DNA from 4 places in the Nonomuraea sp. NPDC049028 genome. Region 2 is predicted to be linked to each of the others. Evidence: riboswitches for the same ligand, from Rfam matches in the RefSeq annotation. Region 2 holds a riboswitch; each other region holds the start of a gene.
The links. Region 2 has a riboswitch for cyclic di-AMP ahead of ACGFJ2_RS07025 (CHAP domain-containing protein). Riboswitches for the same ligand answer to the same signal wherever they lie in the genome.
Positions count from the first base shown of each region.

Region 1: linked by a shared signal. The riboswitch ahead of ACGFJ2_RS20935 (C40 family peptidase) and the one ahead of ACGFJ2_RS07025 (CHAP domain-containing protein) in region 2 are both predicted to bind cyclic di-AMP.
Region 3: linked by a shared signal. The riboswitch ahead of ACGFJ2_RS24665 (C40 family peptidase) and the one ahead of ACGFJ2_RS07025 (CHAP domain-containing protein) in region 2 are both predicted to bind cyclic di-AMP.
Region 4: linked by a shared signal. The riboswitch ahead of ACGFJ2_RS52975 (CHAP domain-containing protein) and the one ahead of ACGFJ2_RS07025 (CHAP domain-containing protein) in region 2 are both predicted to bind cyclic di-AMP.

Region 1 is NZ_JBICTR010000005.1:296,877-301,926, forward strand. Features, by position in the region: gene lysX (bifunctional lysylphosphatidylglycerol synthetase/lysine--tRNA ligase LysX) at 1-677, shown strand, start outside; gene ACGFJ2_RS20930 (LuxR C-terminal-related transcriptional regulator) at 1,255-1,467, shown strand; gene ACGFJ2_RS20935 (C40 family peptidase) at 1,531-2,574, opposite strand; cyclic di-AMP (ydaO/yuaA leader) riboswitch at 2,580-2,740, opposite strand; gene ACGFJ2_RS20940 (amino-acid N-acetyltransferase) at 3,029-3,586, shown strand; gene ACGFJ2_RS20945 (hypothetical protein) at 3,609-4,493, opposite strand; partial or broken gene ACGFJ2_RS20950 (RDD family protein) at 4,530-5,009, shown strand.
Region 2 is NZ_JBICTR010000002.1:150,713-155,762, reverse strand. Features, by position in the region: gene ACGFJ2_RS07040 (M56 family metallopeptidase) at 1-921, shown strand, start outside; gene ACGFJ2_RS07035 (CHAP domain-containing protein) at 1,260-1,991, opposite strand; cyclic di-AMP (ydaO/yuaA leader) riboswitch at 2,006-2,160, opposite strand; gene ACGFJ2_RS07030 (C40 family peptidase) at 2,338-2,778, opposite strand; cyclic di-AMP (ydaO/yuaA leader) riboswitch at 3,335-3,481, shown strand; gene ACGFJ2_RS07025 (CHAP domain-containing protein) at 3,494-4,165, shown strand; gene ACGFJ2_RS07020 (four-helix bundle copper-binding protein) at 4,391-4,798, opposite strand; gene ACGFJ2_RS07015 (BlaI/MecI/CopY family transcriptional regulator) at 5,019-5,050, shown strand, end outside.
Region 3 is NZ_JBICTR010000006.1:278,147-283,196, forward strand. Features, by position in the region: gene ACGFJ2_RS24655 (C40 family peptidase) at 1-345, shown strand, start outside; gene ACGFJ2_RS24660 (hypothetical protein) at 614-748, shown strand; cyclic di-AMP (ydaO/yuaA leader) riboswitch at 1,225-1,383, shown strand; gene ACGFJ2_RS24665 (C40 family peptidase) at 1,457-1,972, shown strand; gene ACGFJ2_RS24670 (hypothetical protein) at 2,168-3,079, shown strand; gene ACGFJ2_RS24675 (M48 family metallopeptidase) at 3,091-4,614, shown strand; gene ACGFJ2_RS24680 (glycosyltransferase family 4 protein) at 4,611-5,050, shown strand, end outside.
Region 4 is NZ_JBICTR010000019.1:25,441-30,490, reverse strand. Features, by position in the region: gene ACGFJ2_RS52990 (YciI family protein) at 1-151, opposite strand, end outside; gene ACGFJ2_RS52985 (hypothetical protein) at 792-1,526, shown strand; gene ACGFJ2_RS52980 (hypothetical protein) at 1,617-1,781, opposite strand; gene ACGFJ2_RS52975 (CHAP domain-containing protein) at 2,070-2,756, opposite strand; cyclic di-AMP (ydaO/yuaA leader) riboswitch at 2,769-2,907, opposite strand; gene ACGFJ2_RS52970 (Gfo/Idh/MocA family protein) at 3,026-3,979, opposite strand; gene ACGFJ2_RS52965 (aldo/keto reductase) at 3,999-4,826, opposite strand; gene ACGFJ2_RS52960 (hypothetical protein) at 4,947-5,050, shown strand, end outside.

The DNA of each region.
Region 1 (5,050 bases), on a different contig from region 2:
CGTACGGCACCTACCTCGACTACAACGACATGGCCGACCTGACCCAGCGGATGTACCAGAAGGCCGTCGTGGCCGCTCTGGGCACCTCTGTGGTCGTCCACGACGGCGTCGAGGTGGACCTGGGCATCCCCGAGTGGCCGCGCATCACCCTGTACGGGGCGGTGTCCGAGGCGCTCGGCGAGGAGATCACCACGGAGACCCCGCTGGAGCAGGTCCGGAAACTCGCCGACGGGCGTGAGATCCACTGGGACCCGAAGTGGGGCCAGGGCAAGCTCGTCCAGGAGATCTTCGAGGCCCTCGTCGAGCACACGCTCATCCAGCCGACGTTCGTCATGGACTACCCGCTGGAGACCTCCCCGCTGACCCGCCAGCACCGCGACAACCCGCTGCTGACCGAGAAGTGGGACCTCATCGGGTTCGGCACCGAGCTGGGCACCGCCTACTCCGAGCTCGTCGACCCGGTCGAGCAGCGCCGGCGCCTGGTGGAGCAGTCGCTGCTGGCCGCCGGGGGCGACCCGGAGGCCATGCAGCTGGACGAGGACTTCCTGCAGGCGCTGGAGTACGCCATGCCGCCCACGGGTGGCATGGGGGCCGGGATCGACCGGATGATCATGGCTTTCACCGGCAAGAGCATCCGGGAAACGATCTTGTTCCCACTGGTCAAGCCGACCCACTGACCCGGCTGCCGCCGAAGAGTGTCGGCCCGGCTCCCACGCCGGGCCGTACCGGCCGCTGTCGGGTTGACAGCGGCCCGATCTCCTGCGGCGAGTAGGAGAACGCGGGCGGCGGCGTTCGCCAGTCCCTTAACGCGGGGAGCGGGCATCTCCCGGCCGCCTGCGCCGAGTGGCTTCTCCCTCTGGCGCATGAACCGTTCATGGTCTTTGGCGGGCGCTGCTGACCCGGCGGCGCGGGGGTACAAAAGACTGCCCTAAGCAGCCACATTTCCGATATTTCGCATATTGAATGCGAAGAATATTCGCGTTTTACGGATTCGGCGCTCAGCAGGTTCGCGGCGCTCTTGGGGAGCGGGCTGGAGCCGTTGTAAGGGCGCCTGTGATCCCTCATCGGGCCCCGAAGTGTGCCGACATATGGCGAGTACTTCACATACAGCCGATCATGTCAATGGCGATGGTCAGAGGGCGGTATCCGCTGGCTTGACGACCTTTCCAGAATGCGTTTACCGTCTGCGAGACGAGCTGCAGCTCTGCTCGGACATAGACGTCTCGAGTTCTGCTGTTGGGGGGAGGGCTCCCGATGTATGTGCTCACTGAGAGCGTCGAGCTTAGCCACGCGGATCTGGCGTTGCTGGCGGAGCTTGCCAAGGGGGTCACGGTTGATCGGGTTGGCAGACGACTGGATATCAGTGGACGCACGGTACGCCGGAGACTTCGGGGTATCTGCGACCGCATCGGCGTCGCCACCGCGATCGAGGCCGTGGCCTGGGCCGCCCGCCGCCAGCTCATCTGACCGTTCGACCGGCCCAGCCGCCCGGGCCCCAGCTGTCAGAGTGCTTGTCGTGGTGTCCGGAGGTCAGTCGGCGATGCGTACGGCGCCCGCGAACGGGCGGCGGGCGATGGACGCGATGCGTACGACGTCGCCGGTCTGCGGCGCGTGGACCATCATGCCGCCGCCGATGTAGATGCCGACGTGGTGCAGGTCACCATAGAAGAAGACCAGGTCGCCGGCGCGCAGCTCCTCCTTGGAGATGTGCCGTCCGGCCGTCCACTGGTCGCCGGTGTAGTGCGGCAGTGAGATGCCCACCCGCTGGTAGGCCGCCATCACGAGGCCGGAGCAGTCGTACGAGGTCGGCCCCTCGGCGCCCCAGACGTACGGCTTGAGCTGCTGCGTGAGCGCCCACCTGGCGGCCGTGGCGGCCTTGCCGGCGCCGATGACCGGCAGGTCGACCCGCGTGGCCCGGGTGCCGGGACGGCCCGCCTCGCCGATCGCCCGCTTGAAGAGACTGCTCTCGACCTTGGCGACGAGCTTGGTGATCTTGTCGCGCTTGGTGCCGAGGCCCTCGACGATCTTCTCGACCTCGTCGATGCGCGTCTTGGCGCTGGCCCTTGCCTGCTCGGCGGCCTGCCTGGCCGTGGTCACCTGGTTGACCTCGAAGCCCTGCTGCTGCTCCAGCGCGTAAGTGGTGGCCGCCCGGTCGAGGAAGCTCTCGGGGTCGTCGGAGGTGCCGAATGCCAGCGCCTGGCCGAAGCCGCCGTTGATGTAGGCGTTCTGGGCCAGCAGCGCGGCCTTGGCGCGCTTCGCGGCCAGATCGGCCTCACTGGTGGACAGCGTCTTCTTGGCCGCCTCAGCCGACTTCTTGGCGGTCTTGAGCTTCTCCCGCTGGCCGTTGAACTCCTCGCTCAGCGTCTCGATCTGGGTGTGGAGCTCCTCGGCCTGCTTGGACAGGTCCTTCAGCGAGGGCTTGGGATCGGCGACGGCGGAGCCGACGGGTACGGCGAAGAGGAGGGTGGCGATGGTCGCCGCGATGACACCCAACCGGGTGGGGATCTTCCGGAGCTCAGAAGGGCGGGCCTGAGCGCCCGCCGGCTTCGTCTCGCGATCGCGGGTCTGCTTCACCAACCAGCTCCTCTCATCGGCGCCTACCGGGTTAGCTGACGGGTTCGGGCCGGAGCAGCCCTACCGAACGACTCGCTCGGATTCACCCCATGGGTGGTGGCGTCGGGATGAGGTCGCCACCGGCGGGTCCCCGGCTCCCCTTACGGGGATTGGGCGCGTCTCCACGCTGGCTCGCGTGGGTGACATCGTCGCTGGACACTAGTGCACTCCGGGTTCGTGCTCAACCAGAACTGCCAAGTCTGTAGAGGTTTCACAACCGAAGGGTCACGAGGTGATCTCGTGCTTGCCGGTGCAGGACAAACTTTATGTCCTTTTTGCACCAAGTTCGTCAAGGCATGGAAGCCTGAGGGCCAAGGGATCCCTCATCGTGCTCGATCAACCACGAGATGTCATGAGATGGGAGAGACGTCAGAGTTACGGGGAGGCCGTAATCGGATCTGTACGCTGGAGACCCATGGAGCAGGTCGCCGAAGTGACAGTCCCGGACACGGAAGTCGTCGTCCGGCGTGCTCGCACGCCGGATGTCAGGACGATCCGTCTCCTGGTCGACACCTACGCGGGCGCCGGGCCCCGGCTTCTGGAGAAGGCCACCGTCACTCTGTACGAGGACGTGCAGGAGTTCTGGATCGCCGAGCGCGGCGGCCAAGTGGTCGGCTGTGGCGCGCTGCACGTGCTTTGGGAGGATCTCGCGGAGATTCGCACGGTGGCCGTTGATCCGGAGTTCCGAGGCTTCGGAATCGGGCACCGGATCGTCTCTTCCTTGATCAAAACGGCCCGGGAACTCGGCCTGCGCCGGGTTTTCTGTCTGACTTTTGAGGTGGATTTTTTCGCGAGGCATGGATTCCGCCCCGTACAGGGCACTCCGGTCTCACCCGAGGTCTATGCGGAGCTGCTGGCCTCGTACGACGAGGGTGTCGCCGAGTTCCTCGACCTCGAACACGTCAAGCCCAACACCCTGGGGAACACCCGCATGCTTCTCCACCTGACATCGGGTGACGCGGACCTTGACTAATGGGAAAGGTGATTGTTGATACCTATGTCGATACGTTGGGCAGCACAGGCATGTGTCCTGACACGTGCCACATGCGCACTCGAAGCGAGGTGACACGGTGAGCACCGGACAGCCGCCGTATCCACAGGACGAATCCGGCGAGAACTCTGCGCCTGGCGGATCTGAATACGGACATCACAACACGGGCCGTCCCTATGGCGAGCCCGACCCGGATGCGACGGTCGTTGGCTACCGGGCGGACGACGCCTACGGTCAGCAACCCAACTATGGGCAGCAGCAGCCGGGCTACGGCCAACAGCCGCAGTACGGTCAGCAGCAGCCGGGCTACGGCCAGCAGCCGCAGCAACCGCAGTACGGACAACAGCCGCAGTACGGGCAGCAGCCCGGCTACGGTCAGCAACCGGACTACGGCCAGCAGCCCGGCTACGGTCAGCAACCCGGATACGGTCAGCAGCAGGCTTCGGGTCAGCAACCCGAGTACGGCCAGCCCAACTACGGTCAGCAGCCGCAATCGCAACCCGGTTACGGTCAGCAACCGCAATCCCAGCCTGGATACGGCCAGCAGCCCGGTTACGGGCAGCAGCAGCCGTCCCAGCCGGGCTACGGGCAGCAGCAGCCGTCGCAACCCGGCTACGGCCAGCAGCAGTACGGCCAGCAGCCACCGTCGGGCCAGCAGCCCGGCTATGGCCAGCAGCCCAATTACGGCCAGCAGCCCGGTTACGGGCAGCAGCAGCCGTCCCAGCCGGGCTATGGCCAGCAGCAGCCGTCGCAACCCGGCTACGGCCAGCAGCAGTACGGCCAGCCGGACTACGGTCAGCAGCAGCAGTACGGCCAGCCCGGCTACGGTCAGCAGCCCCAGTACGGCCAGCAGCCCGGCTACGGGCAGCCGCAGCCGCACGGGGTCCAACCGCCCGGCGCCCCGGCCCCGCTCGCCGAGTGGTGGCAGCGGCTCGTGGCGAGGATCATCGACGGTGTCATCTTCGGCATCGCGAACTGGGTGATCGGTCTCGTTTTCGGGGCCATCCTGCTCGCCGGCTACAACTCCGCGACCGGCGTCACGACCGGCCTGATGGGCCCGACGCTCTACGGCATCGTGGTGGCCATCGTGATGACGGCGGTGTACGTCGCCTACGAGTTCTTCATGACCAAGATGAGCGGCCAGACGGTCGGCAAGATGGTCATGGGGATCAAGATCGTGCCCACGGGCACCATGCTGCCTCCGGGCGGCCTGCCCAACGACGTGGCGCTCAAGCGGGCCGGTGGCACCTGGGGTGGATACATCCTCGGCGTCATCCCGTTCGTCGGGTCGCTGCTCGGCGGGATCGTCGTCGCGCTGAACGGTGCCTCCCAGCTCTGGGACAAGCCGCTGCAGCAGACGTTCGCCGACAAGTTCAGCAACACGGTGGTTGTGAAGATCAAGTAGTCTTCGCGGACGCGAAACAGAGGCTGGCCAGCGGTCAGCCT
Region 2 (5,050 bases):
GGTGCCGCCACGGTGTTGCCGCGACTGCTCGTCAAGGCCGCCTGGGCCGAGCGGGCCCCCCGATTGGCGATCTCCATGTGGCTGGCCGCGGACATCTCCGCGGTCCTCTCGGCGGTGATGGCCGCGCTGAGTGCCGCGATCCCCGGCGACGCGGTCGGGCACGGGTTGGCCAGGCTGTTCGAGGTGTGCAAGCAGTTTCTCGGCCACGGATCCGACGTCGACGTGGCCTCCGCCGGATTCCGGCTGGCCGTCCTGGTCAGCGGGTTCATCACCGCACGGACTGTGTTCTGCGTGATCAGGGTGCTGCTGACCTCACGGCGCGAGCGTGCCCGGCACTCGGAGATGCTGAGCCTGCTGGGCCGGCGTGACGGCGAGTTGGACGCGGTGGTCCTGGAGTACGACGAGCCGCTCGCGTACTGCCTGCCCGGCAGGGCGAACAAGGCCGTGATCACCACGGCGGCGCTCCACGCTCTGCCGCCCGAGCATGTGGCCGCGGTGCTGGCGCACGAGCGAGCCCATCTCCGGGGACGCCACCATCTTCTCCTTGCCCTGGCTGAAGGCCTGGCCAAGGCATTTCCTGCTCTCCCGCTGTTCGCAACGGCCAAAGCGGAGGTGGCCCGCCTGGTGGAGTTGCGGGCCGACGATGTGGCCGCGGGACAGCATCCGCGCCTGCACCTCGCCGCGGCTCTGGTCGGTCTGGCCACCGGGCGGGTGCCCGCGTTCGCGCTGGGCGCTGCAGGCGAGAACGCGTTGAGCAGGGTGCGCCGCATGCTCAATCCGGCCGCGCCGCTCCACCGCCGCGAGCGGCTGGTGGGCACGGTGGCCGTCACCTTGTTCCTCGCAGGACCGGCGGCTCTGGCGGTGTTTCCGGGGGTGAGCGCGCTGATCGCGCATCATTGCCACACGCTCTCGCTGCTCTGAGCTCAGGCGTACAGCAACTCCTGATCGATCACGAGGGCCGCGGTGACGCCCTGACCGGCGGCGATGATCACCTGGCCAGCCGGGGAACGGCATGGACGCCCGCCTGGCCATGTCGCCGGCCGCGAAGACTCCCTTCACCGAGCTCTGCCCGAACTCGTTGACCTCCACCAAGCCGTCCTCCAACATGGCGCAGCCCAGTTGCTTCGGCAGGTTGCTGCGCTGGCGGACACCCGACCCGCAGCGACTGGTAGCCGCCACCGAGGACGGCACGGTCTATGGGCCCAAGAACGGCGGGCCGGACTTCACCGTCGCCTTCCGCCCTGCGAGATCATGAACCGCTACGCCATGATCGAACGGTGACGGCCGGCATACCGCTGCTGCCTGCCTCTGGCAGAGCTTCGACGTCTCACCTGCCTGACCACGACGGCAACGCAGAGCACGCCCGCGAACACGACCCCAGACACCGCGATGCTCTCCGTGGAGGCCGTCGGCAGGACGACATCGGTCTCCTGCGCCTTCCCCGCCGCCTGCACGACCCCTTTCCGGACCAGAGGCGTCCGCGGGTTGCCGCCCGTCAGGACGAACGTCTCACCCTCCCCGAACTTCTCCTTGACCTTGCGGGGAAGGCCGTAGCCGACGACCTTGCTCTGGTCCCTGTCCTTGCGCTTGAGCCACACCTTGTCGACGTTGGCCTCGATCGTGGAGATCTGGTCTCCCTGTACCTTCTCGACGATGCCCGCATGGTCGATCCGCTCCACATCGCGTGACCCGCTCCAGTCGTAAAAGACGATGGCGCCGGGCTCCGGCTTGTCACTCCAGGCGTCCTGCTCCTTGAACCACTTGGCGTGGTCGACGGTGTAGGCGAAATCCCCCACGTACTTCTCGACGCCCGCCTGGTTGGCGGCCCAGGTAATGAACATGTCGCACCATGGGGCGGTCTTGAAGTAGGGGTCGCTGTTGTCCACGTTGGCGTAGTACCAGTTACCGAACTTGCTGTAGCCGTCGGTTTTCTCGCGATAGCCGAGATTTTTCTGGGCAGCGTCGAGCAGCCCGTCCACAATGGATGGCATAGGTCCGGGGTTTGACCCTTTCTCCTAATGGCCTACCGGGTTAGCTGACGGGTTCGGGCCAGGAGATGACGCCCTACCGCCGCATCCGTGGCGGATTCACCCCATGCGTGGATCGCTCCAGGCTCTGGTTCCCCGGTTCCCGCGGCGCGGGCCTCGGCACCAGCCGGCCGCCTCCACCGCGAAGGCAAGTCACCGGCAAGTACGAAGGACTGTAGTAGGTAGAAAGGGTGACTGGTTACCGAAATGAGATTTTTGGCATAAAAGATCTATCCAACGCAGACCGACCAATACCGTGCGCTACACGTTGTTATACGCAAGGCAAGCACCGCAGCGGGTCAACGCGTGATCACTCAATCACCCTCACCACGCCTGCGAGATTGCGCGTGTGGACGGGCACCAGTTTGACGACGTCCCCCGCCTGCGGGGCTTGGATCATCTTTCCGTCGCCCCAGTAGATCGCGGCATGGGAAATGTAGCCCGGGTTGGTGGGGTCCAGCCGCCAGAAGATCAGGTCACCCGATCGCATCTGGGAAAACGGGACCCGGGGTCCACTGGCGAACTGCTGATGCGTCACCCGCGGCAGCCGAATACCCGCCCTGCCAAAGGCCCACTGGATCAGGCCGGAACAGTCGAAGGCGTCAGGTCCCTCGGCGCCCCAGACATACGGGGCGCCCAGTTTGCTCTTCGCCGCCGCGCACGGTCGGCTTGGGCGTGTAGGCCCGGAAGGTCGATGGTTCCACCCCCACCGTTCCCACCCTCCTACCGCCGAGCGGTATCGCCGCCGCATCGACGATCTCCATGGAGCTCACACTTTTGCGTACTCGAACCCGCTCGATCATTTGTTCAGGCAGCGGACGATTCGCGACCACAAGCAGGTGTGGCTCCCGCAGACGGTCGAGGGCCGCCACAACAGGCGGTTCAGGCGCCGGCGAGCTTTGCCCGGCTTCCCGGGTCCAGCCCGAAGACGCCGGGGCGGCTTCGCCGGTCGCTCGTAGTCGACGAGGGCTAACATCCCCGCCATCAGCGTTGCAACCACGAGTCCGGCCACGAGGTACACCGCTCGGGGCAGCACGCTACTACGGTTCATAGTCACTGCGACATTATGCACAACCCGAACAGCGACACAGCGGCCCACGCTCAGGCACGGCACCACGCCGTGGTAAAGGTAAAGGATTAATGGCTGAACCCTAGGCCACACAGGGCCTTCGGGTCGGCTTCCAAAGGTTTCGCTTGCGCTGGCCATTTGGCTTGCATACCTTTACAGGCCCAAGGCCGCAGCGTTCCGATGGTGGCCTGTAATGCCGAGACCGCGTCTCGTCTGCACCGGCGTTGTGTGCAGATCGCAGCCGCGGCCGCCGAGTCCGCTTTCTCGCGGAGCCGGGGATCCACTTTCTTGGGGTGAATCGGTGCGCCCGTCCCAACGGGGCTCCGTAGGGCACTTCCACGCCCGAACCCGTCAGCTAACCCGGTAGGCGGCATGGAAGCAAGGAGCCATTCCCCGCATGTCCAAACACCTCTTGCCGAACTACGGCAGGTCCGCCCGTAAGCACGGCCTCACCCTCGCCGCAGCGGCCGTGGCCAGTGCACTCATCACCAGTACGCCCGCCTTCGCCAGCGACCACGCCAGCGAGACCCAAACTGGCGTCTCGCGGTCTGCGACTTCCTCCCAGCCCCAGCGCCAGGTCACGGCGGACGCCGTGCTGAAGCTGGCCCAGCAGCAGGTGGGGACGACGGAGAACGCCAGCGGCGGCGGCACCCGATTCCACAGCTGGTACATGACTTCCCCCAGGGCCCAGGAGACTCTGGCCCGCGACGGAGGAAGCCTTCAGGCCTACGCCAACGCTCCGTGGTGCGCCATGTTCGTCTCTTGGGTCGGTGAGCAGACCGGCGTTAGGCCGACGATGGGATGGGACGCCTATACGGTCACATGGGCGCGGTGGTTCAAGAACAACGGACGCTGGGGCACCCTTGCCAAGCCCGGAGCCGTCGTTTACTACGCATGGGGCGGCGACAAGAGCATTACTTCCATCGACCACATGGGCCTGGTGAAGAAGGACAACCGCGACGGCACCATCACCGCGATCGAAGGCAACACCGGCAATGGGAAGGTCGAGGAGCGGGTGCGACCCAAGTCCGACGTCGTCGGCTATGGCTATCCGCAGTACAAGTCCTGACATCAGGGAAGCCGTCGCTTCGGCAATTGCTGTAAGAGAGCTGCTATGCGGTTATCCGCGCATCAGCATTAGCGGCCGATCCTACTATGTCATATAGTGAAAAGTCGGCTGGCTGGTCCTCCCGGGAGGGGACAACCGCAGCCATCCGTTCGGACGTACTCGGCATTCGCCCCCGTGATGCCGGGCACGTCGTCCTAGGAGATCGACTTCCGGTCGTGCCGAGGCCTAGCCGAGAACCCCAAGCAGGTCCCGGCAAGCGCGTTCGCAGTCACGGCAGGCCTGTGCACAGATGCCACAGTGGGCGTGCTTGGTGTGCCGCCCGCACTCGTCGCCGCACGCCTTGCATGCCTGGGCGCAGGCTTCGAGGACCACACGCGTCATGTTCGCGTCATAGCCCGTGTGCCGCGAGAGCACGCGCGCAGTGGTCTCGCAGATGTCCGCGCAGTCCAGATCGCTGCGTATGCATTTGACCATTTCGGCCACCATGTCCTCACTCAGGCAGGCGTCCGCGCAGGCCGTACACGTTTGAGCGCACCGGAGACACTCTTCGATGCATTTCGTAAGCTTCGCCTGGTTGACATCACCAAGGTCCTTGGGGTAGGCGGAGAGCATCTCCCCGACTTGCAACGTCATCTCTCGTCCTCGCTTTCGCTGCACCGGCCACCGCGACGGCGGCTCAGACCTCCGTTACCCATCCCCCCGCGCACGTAACACCTCTCCCACTACACGAAGCAGTAGATAGTCGACCGCTCCGGACGGAGATGAATGCAGGGAGACGGGCCACATCCGAGCAGCAGTCTTCGCGCCGTCGCCAACCATCGCTACTATGATGGATAGGATTAGGAGGGGCGGGATGGCGCGCGGTCTTGGTGAGCTGGAGTCCGC
Region 3 (5,050 bases), on a different contig from region 2:
GCGGCGGTGCTCAGGTTCGCTTACGCGCAGGTGGGCAAGCCGTACGTGTTCGGCGGCACGGGACCGAGCGGCTGGGACTGCTCGGGCCTCACGCAGGCGTCGTGGCGCGCTGGGGGCGTGTCGCTGCCCCGGACCACGTGGCAGCAGTGGGCCTGGGGGTCGTCCCGCAAGGTGGATCTGAAGGACCTGCAGCCCGGCGACCTGATCTTCAGCTCAGGGCTTGGGCATGTCAGCATTTATGCGGGCAACGGGCAGATCGTGCACGCCCCCCAGACCGGCGACGTGGTCAAGGTCGTCACTCTGTCCTCCTATGGCGGCACCCTGGTGGGAGCTATCCGTCCGTAGGTTGTTCCGGGTGAAGAACCACTGATTTCTGTACGGCAAGCACGGTGAGCCCCACCCGCCGTCCGTGGCTGGGCTCTGTCCAGGGACACGCTCCTCCGGTGGAGCGCGCTGGGCGCCGTGACGTGCGTCCTCTTGACCCGGTCCGTGGTTTCCGGTGGCCATGGACCGGATGGTCCGCCGATTAACGCTTGGCGGTCCACGTGGGCTTGCCGGCTTGCCGGCCAACGGACCTCGGCCCGGTGGTCAATGGACCTCGGCCGGGTGGTCAATGGACCTCGGCCGGGTGGTCAACGAACTCGGCCCGGTGGTCAACGAACTCGGCCCGGTGGTCAGCGGGCTCCGACCGGCTGTTCAACGGGCTCTGGCCGCTTATTCAACTGCACCCGACCGGCTGTTCAACTGATCCCGATTTGCTGGTCGCCGGACCTCGGCGCGCAGGCCGATGCCGCTGGCCGGGTCGCTGAACGCTGCTGGAACGCCTTCAGCGGGTGACGACGATCACTGATCCCGGCCCGTCGGCGACCCTGGCGACGGCCACATCCGCGCAGTCGCGACACGATCACGCGCCCTCTGGGCGTGTTGCTAGCGGGACCAGTGTGACAAGAGTGACAAAAGGGACCTGACAGATCACTGTGTCGTCAAGTGTGAGAAGGGTCACATTTGAATAACATAACCCGGCGCTCCAGCTGGGGTTGGGGACTTTACTGACACCTCTGAGTGATCCTGACAACCCCATGACGGCTTTGCCAGCTCGTTACTCAAGGGCGTAGCTTCTGGCGTCGCGGCGAACAAGCCATGGCGTCGCGACTCTCCATCGGGTCCCCGATGTGGACAGAAAAGAAATCCGTTAGGTCGCCGCCCTTCTACATGTCATTACGTGGCGGTGGCCTGCCGAGTCCGTGCAGCCAGGAGGCACGGAGCCGGGGACCCAGCGATCCCGCTCCCGGGATCAGGGGTGAATCGGCGCGTATTGCGCCGTAGGGCGACTTCCAGGCCCGAATCCGTCAGCTAACCCGGTAGGCGTTCGTGGAAGTCCCAAGGAGAAATCCTGTCTACCTCCCCCAGTAACCCCCGTCTGTCCCGCATTGCCCTGAGTGGCGCAGCGCTCACGATGACCGTGACGGCCGGAGGTTTGGTCCTCCCTGCCCCGACGGCGCAGGCGGCGACAACGCGTGATGCGGCCGAAGTTTCCGGGACCAATACAGCGGCGAAAGCCGTCAGGTCCGTGAAGAAGGTCGCGCAACAAACAGCGGTCGCTCGGCAAAAGGTGAAGGCCCGTACGGCCGTCGCCGTGGCCAAGGACCAGATCGGTGACCCGTACAGTTACGGGGCCACAGGACCTGGTTCCTTCGACTGCTCCGGTCTCGTCCAGTACGCCTGGAAGAAGGCCGGCGTCAAGATCCCGCGCGTGACGAACAGCCAGTTCGCCCGCATCAAGAAGAAGGTCTCCTGGAAGAATCTGAAGCCAGGTGACCTGATGTTCTTCTATGGGCTCGGCCATGTGGGCATGTATGTCGGCAACGGCAAGATGGTCCATTCGCCGAGGACGGGTTCGACGGTGCGCGTCGAGAAGCTCAGCGGATGGCGCAAGGCGTCGTTCGTGGGCGCGGTGCGTCCCGGCCTGTAAGTCCGGCCTGATCCGGCCTGCAAGACCGTCACGAAGGTCCCGTCCCAGCTGGGACGGGACCTTCGCGTGTTCCGGGCCCTTCCGCGACGACGAGCCGACGCTTTGCGCGACGACGTGCCGGGCCTCTGCGCGACGAGGAGCCGGGTCTCTCCGCGACGGCCGGTTCGCGGCGCGGGACGACTACGATCGGGGAACGTGTCCGTGCAGGTGAGCCGCCGAGTCTTGGGGGTGGGGGTGCTGCTCCTGGCCCTCGCCTCGGCCAGCGCCGCCCCGCACCGGTCTCCAGGGACGGACGGCCTCTCGGCAGCGGTTCGTGACCTGTCGACCGGTGGGCCTGATCAGTCGGCGACCGTCCACACCCCGGCGGCCGGTGATCGTGAGCTTCCGGCGGAGGCGCGGGGACTCTGGGGGGACGGCTCCGAGGTCGTACGAGGTGTGCGTTCGGTCGTCGTCGGTCAGCACGCGGCGCCCGAGTCGCTTCGTGATCTGGCGCGCCGGGCCGATGCCGCCGGGTCGCGGGTCTCCGCCGTGCTCGGCCGCCCCGTACGGCCCGTGGTGCTCGTGCCCGGCTCGGCGGCCGAGGCTGCTCGGGTGGCCGGGGTGGGGAGTGTCGACGGGCTGGCGGCGGTGGCCGATGGCGGGAGAGTGGTCGTGGTGCCCGAGAACTTCGCCCGGCTGACCCCCACCGGGCGGGACATCGTGCTCACGCACGAGCTCACTCACGTCGCGGCCGGGACGAAGCGGTTGCCGGTGTGGCTCTATGAGGGGTTCGCCGACTACGTGGGCTACCGGGACGCGGGGTTGCCGGTCCGGGTGGCCGCCGCTGAGTTGGCCGCCGAGGTGCGGGCCGGGCACTTGCCGGGCGAATTGCCAGGGCCTGCGGCATTCGCACCGTCCAGCCGGGAGCCTGCACGTCTGGCACGGGCGTACCAGGAGGCGTGGCTGGCGTGTCGCTTCATCGCCGAGCGGTTCGGTGAGGGGACTCTGGTGAGGCTCTACCGTGATGCCCAGACGGGTGGCATCGACCGGGGGCTCACCAGGCTCGGGCTCTCGGCAGGGACGCTGACGGCACGGTGGCGCGACTACGTGCGGGACCAGCTTGCGTAAGGGGAACGCGGATGGACGATCTGCAGGGCACCGACGACAGCATGCCGCCGCCTGACGACGACGCGGGCCCCGATCGGAACCCGGCACCACAGCCCGGCGAGGACGCCGCATCAAGCGACCCCGCCACGTCAGGCGGTACCGCCGCGCCACACGACCGCGCCGCACCAAGGGACCGCGCCGTGCCAGACGACCGTGCCACAGCGAGCGACCGTGCCGCGCCAGACGACCGTGCCGCGCCGAGCGACCGTGCCGTGTCAGGTGGCTGGGTCGCGGACGGTGGGGACGTCGCGTTCGGCCGGGCCGGTGCCGGTTGGGCGCTGGTCGTGCTCGGTGTGGTGATCCTGGCCGTGGTGGCGTTCACGACGCCCTGGCGGGTGATGCCCTCGGGCACCCCCACGGTGACGCCGGATCCGGCGCGCGACTTCAGTGCCGCCGAGATCGCCAGGGCCGCCGCCTTCGACGCGGCCACGAGCCTGCCCGGTTACCTCTCCCTCGGGCTGACCGTGCTGTTCGCGGGGTTGCTCGTGCTCACGCCGTTCGGTGCCAAGGTGCTGAGTAAGCTGCGCGGGCCGTGGTGGGTGCGGGTCGTGCTCGGGGTGGTGGTGCTGACCGCGATCGTCGAGGCGATCAGGTGGCCCCTGGGCATCTGGTACGAGGTGCGGCTGCGCGACTACGGCCTGTCCACGCAGGACTGGGCCGGCTGGACCGGCGACCGGCTCAAGAGCCTGGCCGTGAACGTGGTGCTGCAGTCCATCATGGTGCTGGTCGTGGTGGCGCTGGCCAGGTGGCTGCGGCGCTGGTGGATCCCGGCCGCCGCGGGCGCGTTCGCGTTCACCTTGGTGGCCTCGTTCGTGTACCCGGTCGTGTTCGAGCCGCTGTTCAACGACTTCCGGCCGATGCCGGGCGGCGCGCTCAGGGCGAACCTGATGATGCTGGCCGAGCGCGCCCATGTCCCGGTCGAGGACGTGCTGATCGCCGACGCCTCCCGCCGGACGAACGCGCTCAACGCCTACGTCTCCGGCTTCGGCGCCACGCGCCGGATCGTCGTGTACGACACGCTGCTGCGGGCCCCGCAGTCCGAGGTCGAGCTGGTCGTGGCGCACGAGCTGGGCCACGCCAAGTACGGGGACGTGCTGGTCGGCACGCTGGTGGGCGGGCTGGGCGCCGCGTTCGGCGCGATCCTGCTGTTCCTGCTGCTGGGCATGCTGCGGCGGCGCACGGGCATCGCCTCGGCGGCCGATCCACGGGCGGTAGGAGTGATCATGGGCTTGATGAGCCTGGCCACGGTCATCTCAGGACCGGCCCAGAACGTGGTCAGCCGCCACATCGAGGCCCGCGCCGACCTCCACGCCCTGAACCTCACGAAGGACCCGGCCACCTTCATCTCCATGCAGAAACGCCTGGCAATTACCAATATTTCCGACTTGTCGCCGGATCCGGTGGAATATGCCCTCTATGCGTCACACCCCACCGGCCCCCAACGCATCGCCATGGCCCGGGAGTGGGCCGCGCTGAACGGCCAGCAGCAGCCGTGACCGGCGTGCTCATCGTCACGAACGACTTCCCGCCCCGGCCGGGCGGCATCCAGTCGTTCGTGCACGGGCTGGCCCTGCGCACCCCTGGCGTGGCCGTCTACGCTCCGGCCTGGCAGGGGTGCGCGGAGTTCGACAGCCGCCAGCCGTACCGGATCGTCCGGCACCCCACCTCGCTCATGCTGCCCACCCCGGCGGTCGCCCGCCGGGCCGCCCGCCTGCTGGCCGAGCAGCGGGCGGACACCGTGGTGTTCGGCTCGGCGGCCCCGCTGGGCCTGCTCGCGCCGGGGTTACGGGCGGCCGGCGCGCGGCGCGTGGTGATGCTCACCCACGGCCACGAGGCGTCGTGGGCGAGCGCGCCGCTGTTCCGCGGGGCGCTGCGCAGGATCGGCGCGCACGCCGACGTGGTGACCTACCTCGGCGAGTACACGCGCGCCCG
Region 4 (5,050 bases), on a different contig from region 2:
GCGCACCGTGGGAACTGGGGTACAGCCCTTCGGCGGCCAGCAGCACCCCCGCCTTGGCCAGGCTCTCGTTGTAGGCGCCCATCGCGTCGACGAGCTCCCGGCTGGGCAGTTCGCCGGCCTCGGTCGCCTCGTTCGCCTTCCCTACGATCATGAACTTCACGATCCGCCTCCTTCACTCTCACGAACGCGTCGAACGGTCAGGCCCCGAATCGACACGTGAGCAGAAATTCTTCACCAGGAGACGTCGCAGCGTCATCGGCACCGCGGACCAAGACCGGCGCCTTCAGCCCGCCGGCGGTAAGGACCGGCGATCTACGTTCCAGCGAGGACCCCGGACAACCTCCTGGCCGTGATCCGGGCTTGGGATCCGCCGTAGTCCGCTTCTCGCCAGTTCTTGCGGTAGTACAGGAGCGTATAGATGGCCAGTGTCCTGCCCTGCCGCAGGACGGTGCCGTCATGGCGGAGGCGTCCGCCGCGCGGGCGGGCACGCCGGAGCCGATCAGGACCACGAAGGCGACCGCCGTCGCAGGCAGCAGGCGGAAGTCGGGTGACTTGTGAGCTGTTCGAGTCCTGACTCCAGGGGCTGCAGATAGTCGGCGGCGAACCTCGCGTGTCATTACACAGAGTAGCGATTATGGCGCATACCGTATCTGTTGGGCTTCTGCGCCGTTTCCGTCGTCACGATGTTCTGGGCTACGTCCTCGAACGGCACCCGAGACACCCATGGTCCGCAGAACCCGGCGGCTGCCACCAGGGCAGCCGCGCCGACCGTCAACGGTTAGGGGAGCGCGATGAGCGACGACAAGGAACCGAAGCTGATCTACGGCCAGGGGGCCGATGCGTGTCCCGAGGGGCACTTCTGTCTCTATCGGGCCAATAACTTCAACGCGGGCCAGACCCCGGGGCGTGGCGACAAAATCCTGGCCATTCCGATGGGCGCGCATGCCAACGACTTCTCCGAGTACGGGTTCGACCACAGCGGTGACGGGGTGAGCGCCGTCGTCAACAACACCGTCGAGGACAACGCGCTCTTCTCGGCCGCCAACCAGCAGGGACACTCACTGCCGGTGGAGCGGGGAGCCTCGATCGCGAGGTTGTCGGACATCCCCATGGCCGAGAGCCCGAACGGCTCCTGGAACGACCAGGCCCAGTCCGCGCTGGCGGCCCGCTTCGTGGGGAACCTGCGCGTCGATCAGGAGTTGCGAGGCCACTGGGCGGAAGGCTCGGGCCACATCTACTCCTACCGGCTCACGATGCACGCCGAGGACACCCGCGTCATGAAATGGGCCGTGGGCTTCGGCGGCTTGCCGGAGGGAACCTTGCTGTCCAAGAGCTTCGTCGACACCTTCTGGGGCGAGATCTTCCGCGACGGCAGCGACGGCGCCGTCCTGCTCGGCTCCCCCGAAGGCGGCGGGCACAGCGTCGATCCTGGGACAGCCCTTCCCATTGACATCCAGGTCGTCTACCCAGGCGAAAGCCCCGCCTACGAACGCCTCACCGGCCTGAACGCCCAGCAACTGGGCTGACTCGCCGGATCGCCGAAAGCGTCGTCCAACGCCGAACTCCCCGCGAAGCCGTGGCGTCGCGGGGAGATCGGCCGGGGGTCCGGTCTTGCGTCAGATGTGCTCGGCAGGGTTCGCCGGGAGGTAGAAGTTCCAACTGCCGTGTCCCTCGTGGGCGCCGCCCGCGGGGCAGTGTCCGTTGTCGGGGCGGCCATTCCACCAAAGGGTGTAGCACTTGTTACAGAAGCGCCAGTTGTCCTGCTGCGTCGTCGGTGACATGTCCCCTCCTCCAGTATCGAGAACCGGCTCGCTGTCCGGCCACCGTCAGTGTCCGAGGTGACGGCAGGCCCGTGACATCCCCAAACTTGGGGGGTTGCGGTCGGATGGGCAGATAAGGCAGCCATGCGCTGTTCAGCCCAACGTGGTGGGCTTTTCGGCAGCCGGTACGGGAGCGTAAGCAGCCGGTACGTGAGAGTAAGACGCCGGTACGGGAGAGTAGGACGCCGACGAGCGCGCGTCCAGTAGGACGCGCGCTCGTCGGCAGGAGAGCCCTCGATCAGGAAGTCGTCAGGCCCCGTAGTTCGGGTAGCCGTAGCCGACCACCTGGGACGTCGGCCGGACGCGCTGCTGGACGCTGCCGTTGCCGGTGTTGCCCTCGATCGTGGAGATCGTGCCGTCGTGGTTGTCCTTGACGACGAAGCCGACGTGCTCGATGTCGTCCAGGCTCTTGCTGCCGCCCCACGAGAAGAACACCACGGCGCCCGGCTTCGGGGTCGTGCCCCAGTGGTTGTTGTTGGCGAACCACTTCGCGTGCTCGACCGTGTAGGCGTCCCAGCCGATCATGCTGCGCGCGCCGGACTGCTCGCCGACCCACGAGACGAACATCGAGCACCAGGCGGCGTTCAGGTAGTCCGCCCGGGTGCCGCCGTCGCGCCTGAGGGTCTCCAGGGCGCGCGGGGAGTTCATGTACCACTTCTGGAACTTGGTGCCGCCACCGTAGGCGTTCTCAGTGGTGCCGACCTGGGCCTTGGCCAGCGCCAGAACCCGCGAGACCGTGGCCTTGGCCTTGACCTCGCTCTCCGGGTGGCTCTTCGCGGCGGCGGCGGCGTGTGCCGGGGCCGCGGCAGCGTGGGCGGTGGCGGTGTCCGCGTGGGCGGCGGACTGGCCGGCGAAGGCGGCGGCCGCGACGCTCACGCCGAGGACGGCGTGAGCGAAGGTCGACTTGGTGGCGCGAAAAAGATGGGACTTGGCCATCGAGGGGGTAACTCCTTGCTTCCATGCCGCTTACCGGGTTAGCTGACGGGTTCGGACGTGGAAGCTGTCCTACGGCACGTGACGTGCCGATACACCCCAAAGGACGGTGGGTCCCCGGTTCCGCGCGAGGCGGATTCAGCGGTCACAGGACGGTCCTGTGATGCCTTTGTGCGATGGTCTGGCAACGAACGGACAAACCGGACGTATGCCTCATATGACCACAAAGGTAATGCAAGTGGCAAGGGTCTTACAAATGGATAAATCGCCAGCTAAGAGAGCTGCTCCCTCGCGTCGGCCAGAAGCCCCATCATGGCAAGGCTTTCGTCAAGTGGCATGATCGCGGATTCGGTCCTGCCTTCGGCCATGGCGTCCCGTACCTCGCGCACCTCGCCGGCGTACCCGTTGTCCGCCGGATCGAGCACGAGCTCCTCCGTCTCCATCGACGGCCCGCTCAGCACGACCCGCTCCGGCGCCCAGAACGGCGCCTTGATGTGGGCGCGCATGTCGGTGCCCACCACGACGGCGTCGTTGGCGTACGGGCCCAGCAGCGAGCACTCCACCAGGGCCCGCCTGCCGCCCGGATAGACCAGCACCCCGCCCGCCTCCGCGTCCACCCCCGAGGGCGCCAGCGAGCCCGTGACGTGCATCCGTGAGGGCATCCCGAGCAGCAGCTGCGCCAGTCCGAACGAGTAGACGCCCAGGTCGAGCAGCGCCCCGCCGCCCAGCTCCGGCGCCCACAGCCGGTGTGCGGGATCGTAGGGAGCCTTGAAGCCGAACGACGCCTGGACCGAGCGGATCTCGCCGAACCGGGGATCGCCGGCCACCCGCTGGATGAGCGGATTGAACCGGGTCCACATGGCTTCCATCAGGAACACCCCGGCATCGCGGGCGAGCTGGACCATCCGCTCGGCGTCGGCGACGGACGCGGCGAGCGGCTTCTCGCACAGCACCGCCTTGCCCGCCGCGATCGCCGCCTCGGCGACCTCCAGGTGCTGGGCGTGCGGGGTCGCCACGTAGACCGCGTCGACGCCGGGGTCGGCGCACAGCTCCGCGTACGAGCCGTACGCCGACTCGGCGCCCAGTTCCGAGGCCAGCGCCCGCGCGCGGCCGAGGTCGCGTGAACCGACGGCGGCCACCCGCATTCCCGGCTCAGCGGCGATGACCGCCCCGACCCTTGCAGCGATGACACCCGTGGCCGCTATGCCCCATGCGAGATCCTTCATGGGGAAAGATCCTAGGGACTTACCCCATCCAGCTGAAAGTCTCCGGGTCGGGCCCGATCCGGCCGTCCTGCTTGGTCAGGGCGCCTATGGCCGCCATGTCCTCGGTGTCGAGGACGAAGTCGAACACCTCGAAGTTCTCCTTGATCCGCGCGGGCGTGACCGACTTGGGGATCGTCACGTTGCCCAGCTGGATGTGCCAGCGCAGCACGATCTGGGCCGGCGTCTTGCCGTGCTTCTCCGCCAGCACGGCCAGCGCCGGGTCGCCGAGCAGGCCCTTGCCCTGCCCCAGCGGGCTCCACGCCTCCGTGAGGATGCCGTTGGCCTCGTGGAACTCCCGCAGCGCGCGCTGCTGGAAGTACGGGTGCAGCTCGATCTGGTTGATGGACGGAACGATGTCGGCCTCGTCGATGACCCGGGTGAGGGTCTCGATGGTGAAATTGGACACACCGATCGCCTTGGCCCGTCCCTGACGGTAGATCTTCTCCAGGCCGCGCCAGGCCTGCAGATACTTGTTCCGGGACGGCACCGGCCAGTGGATCAGGTACAGGTCCACGTAGTCGAGACCGAGCCGGGACAGGCTCTCGTCGAACGCCTCCTCCGCCCGCTCGTGGTCGTTGTTGAAGAGCTTGGTGGTGACGAACAGCTTCTCGCGCGGGATCCCCGAGGCGCGTACGGCCCGGCCGACGCCCTCCTCGTTCCCGTACGCGCTGGCGGTGTCGATGTGGCGGTAACCGGTCTCCAGAGCGGCCGTCACGACCTGTTCGGCCTCGTCGCTCGGCACCTGCCAGACGCCGAACCCGAGCTGCGGCACCTGCACGCCGTCGCTGTTGAGTAGTAGCGAGTTCATGGGTCCCATTGTTCATGTCCCGTTTCTGGCGGCTTAAGGCGGCCGGGCTAGCTTGAAGCGGTCGTGATCGGGCTATCACCCCGCGGGGGTAACAGAGTGGGCAAACAGGCGTCGGCCTGGGTGGAGTCCCCGCTTCAGATGCTGTGCGCCATAGAGGCGCACCGCGCTGGACTGCTCGGGCCTGCCACGGTCGTCGTGCCGCGTGCCGGGCTGCGAGCGCTCAA